4 regions of the Streptomyces durmitorensis genome follow, and region 1 is predicted to be linked to each of the others. Evidence: riboswitches for the same ligand, from Rfam matches in the RefSeq annotation. Region 1 holds a riboswitch; each other region holds the start of a gene.
The links. A riboswitch is a leader RNA that binds a small molecule or an ion and turns the genes downstream of it on or off. The one in region 1 is predicted to bind cobalamin.
Positions count from the first base shown of each region.

Region 2: linked by a shared signal. The riboswitch ahead of metE (5-methyltetrahydropteroyltriglutamate--homocysteine S-methyltransferase) and the one ahead of M4V62_RS15460 (ribonucleoside-diphosphate reductase subunit alpha) in region 1 are both predicted to bind cobalamin.
Region 3: linked by a shared signal. The riboswitch ahead of M4V62_RS05210 (CoA-acylating methylmalonate-semialdehyde dehydrogenase) and the one ahead of M4V62_RS15460 (ribonucleoside-diphosphate reductase subunit alpha) in region 1 are both predicted to bind cobalamin.
Region 4: linked by a shared signal. The riboswitch ahead of cobN (cobaltochelatase subunit CobN) and the one ahead of M4V62_RS15460 (ribonucleoside-diphosphate reductase subunit alpha) in region 1 are both predicted to bind cobalamin.

Region 1 covers NZ_CP097289.1:3,485,881-3,490,177, forward strand. Annotated here, with positions in the region: gene M4V62_RS15450 (DUF3311 domain-containing protein) at 1-54, shown strand, start outside; gene mctP (monocarboxylate uptake permease MctP) at 51-1,700, shown strand; cobalamin riboswitch at 1,829-1,952, shown strand; gene M4V62_RS15460 (ribonucleoside-diphosphate reductase subunit alpha) at 2,088-4,297, shown strand, end outside.
Region 2 covers NZ_CP097289.1:1,097,037-1,101,333, reverse strand. Annotated here, with positions in the region: gene metE (5-methyltetrahydropteroyltriglutamate--homocysteine S-methyltransferase) at 1-1,467, opposite strand, end outside; cobalamin riboswitch at 1,628-1,845, opposite strand; gene M4V62_RS05230 (3-hydroxybutyryl-CoA dehydrogenase) at 2,039-2,908, opposite strand; gene aceB (malate synthase A) at 2,905-4,297, opposite strand, start outside.
Region 3 covers NZ_CP097289.1:1,091,470-1,095,766, reverse strand. Annotated here, with positions in the region: gene aceA (isocitrate lyase) at 1-343, opposite strand, end outside; gene M4V62_RS05215 (short-chain fatty acyl-CoA regulator family protein) at 725-2,143, shown strand; cobalamin riboswitch at 2,207-2,377, shown strand; gene M4V62_RS05210 (CoA-acylating methylmalonate-semialdehyde dehydrogenase) at 2,621-4,120, shown strand; gene M4V62_RS05205 (acyl-CoA dehydrogenase family protein) at 4,126-4,297, shown strand, end outside.
Region 4 covers NZ_CP097289.1:510,723-515,019, reverse strand. Annotated here, with positions in the region: gene M4V62_RS02100 (precorrin-2 C(20)-methyltransferase) at 1-26, opposite strand, end outside; gene M4V62_RS02095 (precorrin-8X methylmutase) at 23-649, opposite strand; gene cobG (precorrin-3B synthase) at 722-2,029, opposite strand; cobalamin riboswitch at 2,078-2,229, shown strand; gene cobN (cobaltochelatase subunit CobN) at 2,299-4,297, shown strand, end outside.

The DNA of each region.
Region 1 (4,297 bases):
CGTGACCAGCGCGCCCGCAAGGCCGAGCAGGCCCAGGGGGGTGCGACCCGATGAACGAGCTCGCAGCGGACACGGGCGGCGTCAACGGCATCGCCCTCGCCGTCTTCATCTTCTTCTTCGCCGCCGTCACGGCGATGGGCTTCCTGGCCGCGCGCTGGCGCAAGGCCGAGACCGAGAGCCTGGACGAATGGGGCCTGGGAGGCCGCTCGTTCGGCACCTGGGTCACGTGGTTCCTGCTCGGCGGCGACCTCTACACCGCGTACACCTTCGTGGCCGTCCCGGCGGCGATCTACGCGGCGGGCGCGGCCGGCTTCTTCGCGGTGCCGTACACGATCCTCGTCTACCCGCTGATCTTCACCTTCCTGCCGCGCCTGTGGTCGGTGTCGCACAAGCACGGATACGTGACCACCTCGGACTTCGTGCGCGGGCGCTTCGGCTCCAAGGGGCTCTCCCTTGCCGTCGCGGTCACCGGCATCCTCGCCACGATGCCGTACATCGCGCTCCAACTGGTCGGCATCCAGGCCGTCCTCGACGTCATGGGCGTCGGCGGCGGTCCGGACACGAACTGGTTCATCAAGGACCTGCCGCTCCTGATCGCGTTCGCGGTGCTCGCCGCGTACACGTACTCGTCGGGTCTGCGCGCCCCCGCGCTGATCGCGTTCGTGAAGGACGGCCTGATCTACCTCGTCATCGCCGTCGCGATCATCTACATCCCGATCAAGCTCGGCGGCTTCGACGAGATCTTCCAGGCGGCGAACGACAAGTTCTCGTCGGCGAACGAGGCGGCGGGCAAGCCCGTCGCGGGTCTCGCGCCGGGCCACGCGGGTCAGTGGACCTACGCCACGCTCGCGCTCGGCTCCGCGCTCGCGCTGTTCATGTACCCGCACTCGATCACGGCGACGCTCTCCTCCAAGAGCCGCAACGTGATCCGCCGCAACACCACGATCCTGCCGCTCTACTCGCTGATGCTGGGCCTGCTCGCGCTGCTCGGCTTCATGGCGATCGCGGCCGGGGTCAAGGTCGAGAACGGGCAGCTGGCGATCCCGCAGCTGTTCGAGACGATGTTCCCCGACTGGTTCACCGGCGTCGCGTTCGCGGCGATCGGCATCGGCGCGCTCGTGCCGGCCGCCATCATGTCCATCGCGGCCGCGAATCTCTTCACCAGGAACATCTACAAGGACTTCATCAAGCCGGACGCGACACCCGCGCAGGAGACCAAGGTCTCCAAGCTGGTCTCGCTCCTGGTGAAGGTCGGCGCGCTCGCCTTCGTCCTCACCATGGACAAGACGGTCGCGATCAACTTCCAGCTCCTGGGCGGCATCTGGATCCTGCAGACCATGCCCGCGCTGGTCGGCGGCCTGTTCACACGGTGGTTCCACCGCTGGGCGCTGCTCGCGGGCTGGGCGGTCGGCATGGTCTACGGCACGGTCGCCGCGTACGGCGTCGCCTCGCCGACGCAGAAGCACTTCGGCGGCTCGTCCGACGAGATTCCCGGCATCGGCGAGATCGGCTACATCGGCCTCACGGCGTTCGTCCTGAACGTGGTGGTCACCGTGGTCATGACCTTCGTCCTGCGCGCCATGAAGGCCCCTGACGGCATCGACGAGACCTCTCCCGGGGACTACACCGCGGACGCGGGCGACCCGGGTGTCGTTGAGGAGCTGCCGCCGGCCACGGCCGGGGCGCCTGCCGGGCACTGAGCCTCTCCCCCACACCGATCAGCACGCCAGGCGGGCCGCCGGAGGAATCCGGCGGCCCGCACTTGTGTGTGTGGTACGCAGTGCCGACACAAGATGTGGGGCTGCTTCTCAGAGCCAGCACAAGATGTATGCTCGTGCTCGCTGTCGCCGCAGGGGAATCCGGTGCAAGTCCGGAACTGTCCCGCAACGGTGTATGAGTACGCATTTGTCGTGCCCACGAGTCCGAAGACCTGTCGACAGCGCACCCGTTCCGACCGGTCCGGGTGCCAACGACGTCCGGGCCTCGTGGAATGGGCTGGTGGACGCGGAGCACAGCCCTGCCCTGGGCGCGCCCGTGCGTCACCTTCCCCTCCCCAAGGCTCTGAGCCGAGCGAGGGAGTGCTCCACGTGACCATCGCGCCAGCCGAACCTGCGTCAGCGCAGACCACCGACGGTCAGCAGACCGCCGACGGCCCAGGAACCGCGCTGCTGCGTACCCTGACCGAACTCACCGTCGACCTCCCCGACGCCGACCCCGGCCGCGTCGCCGCCGCCGCGCTGCGTGGGCGTTCGGCCCGAGCGGATCTGGCGGAGCTGCGGGAGCTGGCTACCGAGGCCGCAGCCGGTCTCATCTCCGAGGACCCGACGTACTCGCAGCTCGCGGCCAGGCTGCTCAGCCTCAGCATCCGTGACGAGGCCGCGTCGCAGGGCGTGCGCTCCTTCTCGGACTCGGTCGCCGTGGGGCACCGCGAGGGCCTGATCGCGGACCGCACCGCCGCGTTCGTCACCGACCACGCGGAGCACCTCGACACTCTCGTGGAGGCGGCGCTTCAGGACGGCGCCGACTTCCGCTTCGGCTACTTCGGCCTGCGCACCCTGCACAGCCGCTATCTCCTGCGCCACCCGATCACCCGGCATGTCATCGAGACCCCGCAGCACTTCATGCTGCGCGTGGCGAGCGGCCTGGCAGAGGACGGCAGTACGCGCTCGGTGGACGAAGTCGCCGCCCTGTACCGCCTGATGAGCCGCCTGGACTACCTGCCGTCCTCGCCGACGCTCTTCAACTCCGGCACCCGCCACCCGCAGATGTCCTCCTGCTACCTCCTCGACTCCCCGCTGGACGAGCTGGACTCCATCTACGACCGCTACCACCAGGTCGCCCGCCTCTCCAAGCACGCGGGCGGCATCGGCCTCTCGTACTCCCGCATCCGCGCCCGCGGTTCACTGATCCGCGGCACGAACGGCCACTCCAACGGCATCGTCCCGTTCCTCAAGACCCTGGACGCCTCCGTCGCCGCCGTGAACCAGGGCGGCCGCCGCAAGGGCGCCGCCGCGGTCTACCTGGAGACGTGGCACTCCGACATCGAGGAGTTCCTGGAGCTGCGCGACAACACGGGTGAGGACCAGCGGCGCACGCACAACCTCAACCTCGCGCACTGGATCCCGGACGAGTTCATGCGCCGGGTCGCCGCGAGCCAGGACTGGTCGCTGTTCTCGCCGGCCGACGTGCCCGAGCTGGTCGACCTGTGGGGCGACGAGTTCGACGCCGCCTACCGCAAGGCCGAGGCGGACGGGCTCGCCCGCAAGACCATCCCGGCCCGTGACCTGTACGGCCGCATGATGCGCACTCTCGCGCAGACCGGCAACGGCTGGATGACGTTCAAGGACGCCGCCAACCGCACCGCCAACCAGACGGCGGAGCCCGGCCACACGGTCCACTCCTCCAACCTCTGCACGGAGATCCTGGAGGTGACGGACGACGGGGAGACGGCCGTCTGCAACCTCGGTTCGGTGAACCTCGGCGCCTTCGTGGACACCGCCGCCGGTGACATCGACTGGGAGCGGCTCGACGAGACCGTCCGTACCGCCGTCACGTTCCTCGACCGCGTCGTCGACATCAACTTCTACCCGACCGAGCAGGCCGGACGCTCCAACGCCAGGTGGCGTCCGGTGGGCCTGGGCGCCATGGGGCTTCAGGACGTCTTCTTCCAGCTGAAGCTGCCCTTCGACTCCCCCGCGGCGCGCGCCCTCTCGACGCGCATCGCCGAGCGGATCATGCTCGCCGCGTACGAGGCGTCCGCCGACCTGGCAGAGCGCAACGGTCCGCTCCCCGCCTGGGAGAAGACCCGCACCGCGCGCGGTGTCCTGCACCCCGACCACTACGGCGTCGAGCCGGCCTGGCCGGAGCGCTGGGCCGCGCTGCGGGAACGCATCGCCGTGACCGGCATGCGCAACTCGCTCCTCCTGGCGATCGCGCCGACCGCCACGATCGCGTCCATCGCGGGCGTGTACGAGTGCATCGAGCCGCAGGTCTCCAACCTGTTCAAGCGCGAGACGCTGAGCGGTGAATTCCTCCAGGTCAACGCCTACTTGGTGCAGGAGCTCAAGCGGCTCGGCGTCTGGGACGCGCAGACCCGTGAGGCGCTGCGCGAGGCCAACGGCTCGGTGCAGGGCTTCAGCTGGATCCCCGCCGAGGTGCGCGAGCTCTACCGCACCGCGTGGGAGATCCCGCAGCGCGGCCTGATCGACATGGCCGCCGCGCGCACGCCGTTCCTGGACCAGGCGCAGTCCCTGAACCTGTTCCTGGAGACGCCGACCATCGGCAAGCTCTCCTCGAT
Region 2 (4,297 bases), 2.4 Mb from region 1:
CTTCTCCTGGAAGGCGAGGACCTCGCGGATCTCGTTCTTGATGCGCTCCTCGTAGCCGGACGTGTCGAGACGGCCCGCACGCAAGTCGGCGCGTGCCGTGCGCAGTTCGGTGGTCTGGGGGAAGGAGCCGATGGTGGTCGTGGGCAGCTGCGGAAGGCCGAGCCGGGTCCGCTGGGCCGCCGCACGCTCCGGGTAGGCGTGGGCGCGGCGGGCGTCGGCGCCGGTGATCGCGGCGACGCGGGAGCGTACGGCCGGGTCGTGGGTGAGGGCCGAGCCCGAGCGGGACGCCAGGCCGGCGCGGTTGGCGGACAGTTCGGCCGTGATGGCGCCCGTGCCCTGGGCCAGGCCGCGGGCCAGCGTGGCGATCTCGGCGGTCTTCTGGTGGGCGAAGGCCAGCCAGCGGGCGATCTGCGGGTCGATGTCCCGTTCGGCGGTGGCGTCCAGCGGGACGTGAAGCAGGGAGCAGGACGCGGAGACGTCGACCCGGTCTGCGAGGCCCAGAAGCGTGCCCAGTGTGCTGAGGGACTTCTCCAGGTCGTTGATCCAGATGTTGCGGCCGTTGACGACGCCCGCGACCAGACGCTTGCCGGGCAGCCCGCCGACGGCGGCGAGATCCTCCAGCTGGCTCGCGGCAGCCTCGGTGAAGTCCAGGGCGAGGCCCTCGACCGGCGCCTTGGCGAGCACCGGAAGCGCGTCGCCGAGCCTGCCGAAGTACGAGCCGACGACGAGCTGAGGGCGGTCGGTGAGCGCACCGAGATCGCGGTAGGCGCGGGTGGCGGCGTTGAGCTCGGCCGGGGTGCGGTCCTGGACCAGGGCGGGCTCGTCGAGCTGCACCCACTCGGCGCCCGCGGCGCGCAGGTCGGCGAGGACCTCGGCGTAGACGGGCAGCAGGCGGTCCAGGAGGGTGAGCGGCTCGAAGTCGGCGGCCACGCCGGGCGCGGGCTTGGCGAGCAGCAGATAGGTGACCGGGCCGACGAGCACCGGCCGGGCCACGAGGCCGAGCGCGATGGCCTCCGTCAGCTCGGCGACCTGCTTGGCGGAGTCGGCGGTGAAGACGGTGTCGGGGCCGAGCTCCGGCACGAGGTAGTGGTAGTTGGTGTCGAACCACTTGGTCATCTCAAGGGGCGCCACGTCCTGCGTGCCGCGAGCCATCGCGAAATAGCCGTCGAGCGCGTCGGTTTCGACGGCCTCGCGGTGCCGCTGGGGGACGGCGCCGACCATGACGCTGGTGTCCAGGACGTGGTCGTAGTACGAGAAGTCGCCGGTCGGCACTTCGTGGATGCCTGCGTCGGCCAGGTGCTGCCAGGTGGACCGGCGCAGTTGCGCCGCGGTGTCCCGGAGGGCGTCTGCGGTGACGCGGCCCTTCCAGTAACCCTCGACGGCCTTCTTCAGTTCCCGGTTGGGGCCCTGGCGGGGGTAGCCGTACACGGTGGCCCGTGCTGCCGCGGCTGCGGGCTTCGCTGTCACGGAAATCTCCTTCGCGAGATGACTCCTGAGATCCCGGGACGGGACACGGACGCGAAGGGATGACGAACCGGATGGACCGAACGCGTGCCCGCGGCACGGTGCTCCACCTGATCTGACGCCGACCCGCCCACGAGGTCACCGGGATGTCCGTACGTGAGGGGTCACGTACGGGCAACGGGCAGGTCTTCGGACTCGCGGGCACACCTGCCGAGGCAGGTTCCTACTGGCCGTCGCTTCCCGGATCCGCGCTCGGATCCAGTGCGTATGACGGCGGTCGTTCCCACTCACCGCTGCGGGGCAGTCCCGGATTCCCACCGGGTTCCCTCTTACGACGCGTCTGCCTGGCGGACAGGGCGAACCAGCTGCACAGGTCAGGCTAGAGGGTGTTCGGCCTCCTGGGCAGTACTGATCACATTTCGGACCGTGAGGTGAGACACGGACCCCACCCGGATCCACACGTGCGGGGACCTGGATCAGCACATGAGGGCGCGCGGAACAGATCACCACTCTGTTCCGCGCGCCCGCTCACAGCAGCCGCGGGCCCCTCGGCCCGGCGGCGGACCCGGGCCCCTCAGCCCCGGTCGTAGGTGTGGAACCCGCGGCCGCTCTTGCGGCCGAGCAGCCCCGCCTCCACCATGCGCTGGAGCAGCGGCGGCGGGGCGTACAGGGGTTCCTTGAACTCTTCGTAGAGCGATGCCGCGATGGAGGCGACCGTGTCGAGGCCGATCAGGTCCGCCAGCTTCAGCGGCCCCATCGGGTGGGCGCAGCCCAGCTCCATGCCCGCGTCCACGTCGGCGGGCGTGGCGAAGCCGGACTCGGTCATCCGGATCGCCGAGAGGAGGTAGGGGACGAGCAGCGCGTTCACGACGAAGCCCGCTCTGTCCTGGGACCGTACGACCGTCTTGCCCAGGGTGTGCGTGGCGAAGTCCTCGACGGCGGCGACGGTCCGTGCGGCCGTGTGCAGCGAGGACACGACCTCGACCAGGGGAAGCACGGGGGCGGGGTTGAAGAAGTGCAGCCCGAGGACACGGTCGGCACGCCGGGTCGCCATCCCCAGACGCATGACCGGGATGGAGGAGGTGTTGGTGGCCAGGATCGCTTCGGGGTCCTCGACGACCTTGTCCAGGGTGGTGAAGATCTCCGTCTTGGCCGCAGTGTCCTCCACGACGGCCTCGACGACGAGCTGGCGGTCGGCCAGGTCGTCGAGGCTGCCGGTGAAGACCATGCGGGCCAGCGCGTCCTCGGCGCCGATGCGGTCCAACTTGCCGCGCTGGACGGCGCGTTCGAGCGACACGGTGACCCGCTCGGCGGCGGCGCGTGCGGCGAGGGCGTCGGCCTCGCAGACCACGGTGTCCAGGCCGGCGCGGGCACACACCTCGGCGATCCCGGCGCCCATCTGGCCCCCGCCCACCACACCGACCCGCCGGATGGCCATGGTCATGACTGTCCCTCCGGGCGGCGCACGAGGTGACGGCTGTAGGCATCCGTGGTGAAGAACGCGGGCAACTCCCGTGCCAGGGCTGTCCGTTCGAAGAGGCCACGGACTTCGTCGAGAGGGGCCCACGGGTACTCCGCGCCCAGGGCGGCGAGCTCGTCCTCCACCAGTTCGAGGACCGTCGCGCGATCCACGACCCGGTGGCGCAGCCACTGCCAGATCTGCACCCGGGCGATCTCGGCGGTGGCGGCGTCCTCCATCAGCCCGTACAGGTCGACGGCTCCCTGCCCGTGCAGCCACGCGGCGAAGTAGCGCAGGGCGACAGCGATGTTGGTGCGTACGCCCTCGGACGTCGGTGGCGCGCTGATGCGGCGCACGGAGAGCAGCCGGGCCGCCGTCACCTCGACGTCGTCGCGGGTGCGGTCGATCTGATGCGGGCGCGTGTCGAGCACCCCGTCGAACACCGCGCGGCAGACGGGCACAAGGGCGGGGTGGGCGACCCAGGAGCCGTCGAAACCGTCCTCGGCCTCGCGCTCCTTGTCGAGCCGCACCGTGGCGAGGGCCGCCTGGTGGGCGTCCGGGTCCTTGCCGGGAACGTGGGCGGCCATGCCGCCGATGGCGTGGGCGCCGCGCTTGTGGCAGGTGCGGACGAGGAGTTCGGTGTACGCGCGCATGAAGGGGGCCGTCATGGTGACCTTCGCCCGGTCGGGCAGCAGGAAGTCGGTGCGGTGGCCGAAGGTCTTGATGAGGCTGAAGAGGTAGTCCCAGCGGCCCGCGTTGAGGCCGGAGCTGTGCTCGCGGAGCTCGTAGAGGATCTCCTCCATCTGGAAGGCCGCCGTGATGGTCTCGATCAGGACGGTGGCGCGGATCGTGCCGCGGGGGATGCCGAGGAGGTCCTGGGCGAGCACGAACACGTCGTTCCACAGCCGGGCCTCGTCGCGGTTCTCCAGCTTCGGAAGGTAGAAGTACGGGCCGTGTCCGGCGTCGATCTGCCGCTGGGCGCAGTGGAAGAAGTAGAGCCCGAAGTCCACGAGCGATGCGGGCGCGGGCCGCCCGTCGATCAGCAGGTGCTCCTCGGTCAGGTGCCAGCCGCGCGGGCGGACGACGATGGTCGCGACCTGCTCGCCGAGCCGGTAACGCTTGCCCTCCGGTGTGCTGAAGTCGATCCTGCGCTCGATGGCGTCGAGCAGGTTCAGGTGACCGCCGACGATGTTGTCCCAGGTGGGCGAGGTGGCGTCCTCGAAGTCCGCCATCCACACCTGCGCACCGGAGTTGAGGGCGTTGACCGCCATGCCGCGCTCCGGCGGTCCCGTGATCTCCACGCGGCGGTCGGTCAGGCCGGGCGCGGGGGGCGCCACCTGCCAGGAGTCGTCCGCCCGTATGCGGGCAGTGGCG
Region 3 (4,297 bases), 2.4 Mb from region 1:
CCGGGTAGAGCGACTGGTCGGGGTAGGTGTGCCCGGCCTGGTTGGCGTCGGCGGCCACCTGCCAGCCGGACAGGTAGATCGCCTGAAGGCCGGCCTTGACCTGCTGGACCGCCTGGCCGCCGGTCAGGGCGCCGAGCGCGTGGATGTAGTCCTGCTCGTGCAGCTGCCGCCACAGCCGCTCGGCGCCGCGCCGGGCGAGGGTGTGCTCCTCGCGGACGCTGCCGGAGAGCCTGACCACGTCGTCGGCGGTGTAGGTGCGCTCGATCCCGTTCCAGCGGGCGTCGGTAGCCCACCGCTGAGCAAGCTCCTGGGCCGTTGCCGTCGTCGTCCCTGCCTGTGCCATGACCGTCTCCTGGGAACTCGTGAACTAAGGAAATCGTGAACTGTGCGAATCAATGGCACAGAGTGCCGGACGTATTGAGAGTGCGGCCCGCCAGCTCCGTGGTGAGCGATCCGAGCAATGCCGCCGAGCCGGGCGGAAGGGTCGGGATCACCGACGTCAGGGCATTGAGTCGTGCCCCGTTTCCGATCCGCCCGACGGAGTCCGGCGGGCCGCGGTACGACTCTGGCATCGGCACTCAGTGCCAACAAGCGGGGAAAGATGCCAAGTTCTGCGCATCTTCCTTCGCCGTTTTGCCAATCTTGTTAAGCCCGCAGTTCTCGTCCGCGTGGCTACCATCACGGGCAGTGCCGACGATCGTGACCGGACGGGCAGGAGCCACGGGTGAGCAAGACGTACGCGGGAACGCGGCTGCGACGGCTGCGGGAGGAGCGCCGCATGAGCCAGGCCGACCTGGCCCGTGCCCTGGCCATCTCGCCGAGCTATCTGAACCAGATGGAACACGACTCCCGGCCGCTGACCGTGCCCGTGCTGCTGCGGCTCACGGAGGCGTTCGGCGTCGACCCGGGCTTCTTCTCCGCGCGCGACACCAGCCGTCTGGTGGCCGACCTGCGGGACGCCCTGACCGGCGAGGTCTCGGCGGGCCGGGTGTCCGCCTCCGACCTCTCGGACCTGGCATCGCGCATGCCCGCAGTGGCGACGGTCCTGGTGGACCTCGGCCGCCGGAACCAGCACCTCACCGAACAGCTCTCCGAGGCCGCGGAGGGGCGCGGTCCGGCAGCGGTGGCGCAGCCCCGTTCCGCGCACGAGGAGATCCGCGAGTTCTTCTACCGGCGCCAGAACTACCTGCACGACATCGATCTCGCCGCCGAACAGTTCGCAGCCGAGATCGGTGTACGTCCCGGTGAGGTCGTACGCGCCCTGTCCGCGCGCCTCGCCGAGCGCCACGGGGTGCGCCTGGCCGCGGACGCCGACCGACTCCTGCACCACTACGACCCGACGGCCCGGGTCCTGCACCTCTCCAACCGGCTGCGCCCCGGCCAGCAGGCGTTCCGGATGGCCACCCAGCTCGCGCTCCTGGAGTACGCGGACGAGGTCTCCGCCCTCGCGTCGGAGGACTTCGGTCAGGAGGCCGCGGCCTGGCCGCTGGCCCGCATCGGGATCGCCAACTACTTCGCGGCCGCGCTGATCCTGCCCTACCGCCGCTTCCACGCGGCCGCGGAGGAGTTCCGCTACGACATCGAGCGGCTCACCGACCATTTCGGCCTGGGCTACGAGACGATCTGCCACCGGCTCAGCACCCTGCAGCGCTCCCGGCTGCGCGGCGTGCCCTTCTCCTTCGTCCGGGTCGACCGGGCGGGCAACATGTCGAAGCGGCAGTCCGCCACCGCGTTCCACTTCTCCCGCGCGGGCGGCACCTGCCCGCTGTGGAACGTGTACGAGGCGTTCGCCGCGCCCGGCCGCATCCATGTCCAGGTCGCGTCCATGCCGGACGGCCAGCGTTTCCTGTGGACCGCCCGTGCGGTCACCCGGCACCGCGGCGGCTGGGGCGAGCCCGGCAAGACGTTCGCCATCGGCCTCGGCTGCGAGATCCGCCACGCCGCACGGCTCGTCTACTCGGACGGCCTCGACCTCGACAGCGCCTCGTCCGCCGTGCCCATCGGCATGGGCTGCCGCCTGTGCGAACGCACCGACTGCCCCCAGCGGGCGGTTCCCCCGCTGGACCGGCGCCTCGCGATCGACGAGAACAGCAGCACCTTCGTGCCCTACCCCGTGGCCGGGGAGGAGGCGCGCGCCGACTGAGGGGCGGGCCGACTGAGGGGCGGGCCGAGGGGGGTGGACTTACTAGGACGTCCAACTATATGTTCGTGGCACAAGGTCCGCGGTGCAGGGAAGTCGGTGTGAATCCGGCACGGTCCCGCCACTGTGACCGGGGAGTGTGCTGTCATCCACACGCCACTGGCGAGGTCTGCCGGGAAGGCGGGCGGCGCGCGCAGATCCGGGAGTCAGGATACCGGCCGCGGAATGTTCCGTGTTGTCCACGAGGATGGAGCAGACACGCATGGCACCGGTCCGTACCCACGACCCTGGTGATCCGGCGGAGCGCACGCAACTCAGCACGCGCTCATAGGACTTCGCGACCCCAGGCGGTCCCGATCCACGCCTGACGGTCCCGACGTCCGCTGTCCCACGGCTCGCACCGGCAGCGCACACACCCGTGCGCCCCGCCGGCGGCTCGCCGTGCCGTCCCCGGATCTCACCTGACGAGAGCAGGCACCCATGGTCCGTGAACTCACCCATTTCATCGGCGGCAAGCACACCGCCGGCACGTCGGGCCTCTTCGGCGACGTGTACGACCCCAACACCGGCACCGTCCAGGCCCGCGTACCGCTCGCGGGGCGGGCCGACACCGAGACGGCGATCGCCGACGCGGTCACCGCCCAGCGGGAGTGGGGCAGTTGGAACCCACAGCGTCGCGCCCGTGTCCTGCTGCGCTTCCTCCAGCTCGTCGAAGCGGAACGCGACTCCCTGGCACGGATGCTGTCCGCCGAGCACGGCAAGACCGTGGCCGACGCGCACGGCGACCTCCAACGCGGCCTGGAAGTCGTGGAGTTCGCCGCGGGAATCCCTCATCTGCTCAAGGGCGAGTTCACCGACAACGCGGGCACCGGGATCGACGTGCACTCGCTGCGCTCCCCGATCGGTGTGGTCGCCGGGATCACCCCGTTCAACTTCCCCGCGATGATCCCGCTGTGGAAGGCCGCGCCCGCGCTCGCCTGCGGCAACGCCTTCATCCTGAAGCCGTCCGAGCGCGACCCGTCCGTGCCCCTGCGCCTCGCCGAACTGTTACTGGAGGCCGGTCTGCCGCCCGGCGTCCTGAACGTCGTCAACGGTGGCAAGGAGGCGGTCGACACGCTCCTGGAGGACCCCCGGGTCGGCGCGCTCGGCTTCGTCGGCTCCACGCCGATCGCTGCGCACATCTACGCCACCGCGGCCGCGCACGGCAAGCGTGCCCAGTGCTTCGGCGGCGCCAAGAACCACATGATCGTCATGCCGGACGCCGACCTCGACCAGGCCGTCGACGCGCTCATCGGCGCCGGATACGGCTCGGCGGGCGAGCGCTGCATGGCCATCTCGGTGGCCGTGCCCGTCGGCGAGGAGACCGCCGACCGGCTGGTCGCCGCACTCAAGGAACGCATCGGCACGCTGCGCATCGGCCGCAGCGACGATCCGGAAGCCGACTTCGGCCCGCTGGTGAGCAGGGACGCACGCGACCGGGTCCGTCGCTACGTGGACATCGGCGTCAACGAAGGAGCCGAACTCGTCGTCGACGGGCGGCAATTCACCCTGGCGGACCACGAGAACGGCTTCTTCGCCGGAGCCTCGCTCTTCGACCGGGTCAGCCCGCGGATGCGGATCTACCGCGAGGAGATCTTCGGCCCCGTCCTGTGCGTCGTACGGGCCGCCGACTACGAGCAGGCCCTGCGCCTGCCCAGCGAGCACCCGTACGGAAACGGGGTCGCGATCTTCACCAGGGACGGCGACACCGCCCGCGACTTCACCCGCCGGGTCGACACCGGAATGGTCGGCGTCAACGTCCCCATCCCGGTCCCCGTGGCCTACCACACCTTCGGCGGCTGGAAGCGCTCCGGCTTCGGCGACCTCAACCAGCACGGCCCGGACGCCATCCGCTTCTACACCCGCACCAAGACCGTCACCTCGCGCTGGCCCTCGGGGGCCAGGGAAGGCGCGAGCTTCACCCTGCCCACCATGGGATGAGCGCCATGACCACCACCTCGCTCAGCCAGGACCAACAGGCCCTCGTCGAGACCACGCTCGACTTCGCGGAGGACCATCTGGCCCCCCGCGCCGTGCAGTGGGACCAGGACAAGCACTTCCCCCTCGACGTACTGCGCAAGGCGGCCGGGCTCGGGCTCGGCGGCGTGTACGTACGGG
Region 4 (4,297 bases), 3.0 Mb from region 1:
CCTGTGTTCTGCTCGCTCACGCTCATTCTTCCTCGCTGGCGATCGCGTTGAGTGCGGCCGCCGCGATGGCGCTTCCGCCCCGTCGGCCCCGCACGATCATGTGGTCCAGGCCGGACGGGTGCGCGGCCAGGGCGTCCTTGGACTCCATCGCGCCGACGAAGCCGACGGGCACACCGATGACGGCGGCGGGGCGCGGCGCGCCCTCCTCGATCATTTCGAGCAGGCGGAACAGGGCGGTGGGCGCGTTGCCGACGGCTATGACCGAGCCTTCCATCCGGTCGCGCCACAGCTCCAGGGCGGCGGCGCTGCGCGTGGTGCCGAGCTTGGCCGCCAGATCGGGCACCGCCGGGTCGGACAGGGTGCACACCACGTCGTTGTCGGCGGGCAGCCGCTTGCGGGTGACGCCGCTTGCGACCATCGCCACGTCGCACAGGATGGGGGCGCCCGCACGCAGGGCCTCGCGGGCCCTGGCCACCACGTCCGGGGTGAAAGCGAGGTCGCGTACGAGGTCGACCATGCCGCAGGCGTGGATCATGCGGACCGCGACCTGGCTCACGTCGGCGGGCAGGCCCGACAGATCCGCCTCCGCGCGGATCGTGGCGAAGGACTGGCGGTAGATCGCCGGTCCGTCCTTCTCGTACTGGTGCACAGTGCGTTCGCTCTCTTGATAGGGCAGGGAACAGTCGGGTGTTGCGGGGTTGATCATGTGTTCATGTGTGGTTCAGCCGCGGGCCGCGGCCACGGCGGCGGCGAGCGCGCCCGGGCTGCCGGGGACGGTCGCCGGCGTGTCCCGTTTCTCGCCGCGTACGCGGGAGATCTGATGTCCGTCGGGAGTGGCGACGACGTCGATCCACTCCCCGTGCGGATGTCCGCACCGGCGTTCGCACCCGGACCAGTACACGGGCAGCGCCCCTCCGGGACCCGACGCGGCTTTCGCCGTGGCGCGTACGTCGTCCAGAGCTTTGGCGCAGCCGGGCCTGCCGATGCAGGCCCCCACTCCGGTCCAGGGCGAGTCGGGTCCGGTGATGAGACCGGCGGCCCCCAGTTCCTCCAGGAGTTGCGCGGCCGCTGTCCGCTCGACTCCGGGCAGGATGACTCCGCGCCAGGGGGTCAGCCGCAGCTCGCCGCTGCCATGGTGGCGGGCGGTGTCCGCCAGCGTCTGCCACTGGGGCGCGCTGACGCTTCCCAGGGGCAGGCCGAGGGAGAGTGCGGCCGTGCGGTGCGGGCCGGACACGACGCCGAGGGCGGGTCCGCCCGGATCCTGGGGGAGGGGCGCGGTGGTGCGAGTGACTTGGAGTCCGGCCTGGCGCAGGCGGTGCAGGACCGCGTCGAGGAGGGGGCCGATGCCGCCGGGCAGATCGGTGACCCGCCACGCACCGGCGTCGGGCGCCTGCTCCAGGAACGTCTCGGCCGCGATGAGCGCGGCCCGCGGTGCCTGCGCCGCCGTCATGAGGACGGCGTCGTGCGACGGTCCGATCCGCAGCAGCGCCTCGTCCGCGTCCCGCGCCGTCAGGGTCACGTCCCCGCCGAGCGCCCCCACGTCGCCGCGGCCGTCGTCCAGGGCGAACAGGAACCGGCCGGACAGAGCGGCGGCCCGGTCACTGGCGCACACCAGCTCGTCCAGGGCGGAGAGCCACGGGCGGATGTCCGCCTCGCCCCGGCCGTCGAGTCCCGCGAGCGGGGAGGCCACCACATTACGCACCCGCTCATGGCGTTCGGAGGGCAAAAGCCCCGATTCGCCCAGCAGGTAAGCCAGTTCACCGCCGCAGTGCGCGGGCAGCCCGCGCACCTGCACATTGCCGCGCGATGTGAGATGCAACTCCCCATCTCCCAGCCGCTCCGCCGCGTCCCGCAGCACATCGGCCTGCCCCGCGCTGAGTACGCCGCCAGGGATGCGGACGCGGGCCAGCGCCCCGTCGTCCGCCCGGTGCAGGCGCAGCGTCCCGGGGCAGGCGTCACCGCGGCCGCGGGCAGACTCGTCTCCCGAGAGCGGGGGCGAGGGGACCGATGGGGGCATGGCGGCGAGCATACCGACCCATCGCAGCAGGTCCGCCTGCCCCCCGGTAGTTGATCGGCCCTTAGTATTCCTAGCGACGGGTCAGCCGGCCCGTCGTCGCCACAGACGGCGACAAGGGGAGGAAGCCCGGTGCGATTCCGGCGCGGTCCCGCCACTGTGAGCCCGGTGCGCATGCCGGGTGAGTCAGGAACTCCCTTCCCCGAGCTCTCGTCCGCTCGAGCAGGGGAGACGCCATCGACACCACCCGGGGCGTGGACACCCCGAGGAAGGCCCGACGCCGCATGATCCTGCTCCTGTCGACGTCCGACACCGACCTGCTCAGCGCCCGCGCCGCCGCCGGCCCGGTCGACTACCGCTTCGCGAACCCCTCCCGGCTCCCGCTCGAGGACCTTCCGCAGCTCCTGGACGGCGCCGACCTGGTCGTCGTACGCCTCCTCGGCGGCGTACGCGCCTGGCAGGAGGGCCTCGACCAAGTCGTGGCGACCGGACGCCCCGTGGTCGTCCTCACCGGCGAACAGGCCCCCGACGCCCAGCTGATGGCCGCATCGACCGTGCCCATCGGCATCGCCGCCGAAGCCCACGCCTACCTGGCCCACGGCGGCCCCGACAACCTGGAGCAGCTGGCCAGGTTCCTCTCCGACACCGTCCTGCTCACCGGCCACGGCTTCGAGCCGCCCGCCCCCGCGCCCTCGTGGGGCCCGCTGGAGCGCACCGCCCGTCAGGTCGAGGGACCGACCGTCGCGGTGCTCTACTACCGCGCCCACCACATGAGCGGCAACACCGCCTTCATCGAGAGCCTGTGCCGCGCGGTCGAGGACGCCGGAGCGCGCCCGCTGCCGCTGTACGTCGCCTCGCTGCGTACTCCCGAGCCCGAACTCATCGATGAACTGCGCGCCGCCGACGCGATCGTGACCACGGTCCTCGCCGCGGGCGGCACGCGCCCCGCCGAGGCGTCGGCGGGCGGCGACGACGAGTCCTGGGACGCAGGCGCACTCAGCGGACTCGACGTACCCATCCTCCAGGCGCTGTGCCTCACCAGCTCACGCACCGACTGGGAGGGCAACGACGAGGGCGTGTCGCCGCTGGACGCCGCAAGCCAGATCGCGGTCCCCGAGTTCGACGGCCGTCTGATCACGGTGCCGTTCTCCTTCAAGGAGATCGACGAGGACGGTCTGCCCGCGTACGTCGCCGACGCCGAGCGCGCGGCCCGCGTGGCCGGCATCGCCGTGCGGCACGCACGGCTTCGCCACATCCCGGCCGCCGACAAGCGCATCGCGCTCGTCCTTTCCGCCTACCCGACCAAGCACTCGCGGATCGGCAACGCGGTCGGCCTCGACACCCCCGCCAGCGCCGTCGCCCTGCTGCGCCGACTGCGCGAAGAGGGCTACGACTTCGGTACGGAGGAGGTCCCGGGCCTTGCCTCCGGCGACGGCGACGAGCTGATCTACGCCCTCATCGAGGCGGGCGGCCACGACCAGGAATGGCTCACCGAGGAGCAGCTGGCCCGCAACCCCGTCCGCATCCCCGCGGCCGACTACCGCCGCTGGTACGCCACGCTCCCCGCCGAGCTGCGCGAGTCCGTGGAGCAGCACTGGGGCCCGGCCCCCGGCGAGATGTTCGTGGACCGGTCGAGCAACCCGGAGGGCGACATCGTCCTCGCGGCCCTGCGCCGCGGCAATCTGCTCATCCTCATCCAGCCGCCGCGCGGTTTCGGCGAGAACCCGATCGCGATCTACCACGATCCCGATCTGCCGCCCTCGCACCACTACTTGGCCGCCTACCGCTGGATCGCCGCGTCCGCCGCCGACAACGGCTTCGGCGCCGACGCGATGATCCACCTGGGCAAGCACGGCAACCTGGAGTGGCTGCCCGGCAAGAACGCGGGCCTTTCCGCCGCCTGCGGCCCCGACGCGGCCCTGGGCGATCTGCCCCTGATCTACCCGTTCCTGGTCAACGACCCGGGGGAGGGGACGCAGGCCAAGCGGCGCGTCCACGCCACCCTCGTGGACCATCTCGTACCGCCGATGGCCCGCGCCGACAGCTACGGCGACATCGCCCGCCTCGAGCAACTCCTGGACGAGCACGCCCAGATCGCCTCGATGGACCCGGCGAAGCTGCCCGCGATCCGTGCGCAGATCTGGACCCTCATCCAGGCCGCCAAGCTCGACCACGACCTGGGGCTGGAGGACCGCCCCAAGGACGAGGGCTTCGACGAGTTCATCATGCATCTCGACGGCTGGCTCTGTGAGATCAAGGACGTCCAGATCCGCGACGGCCTGC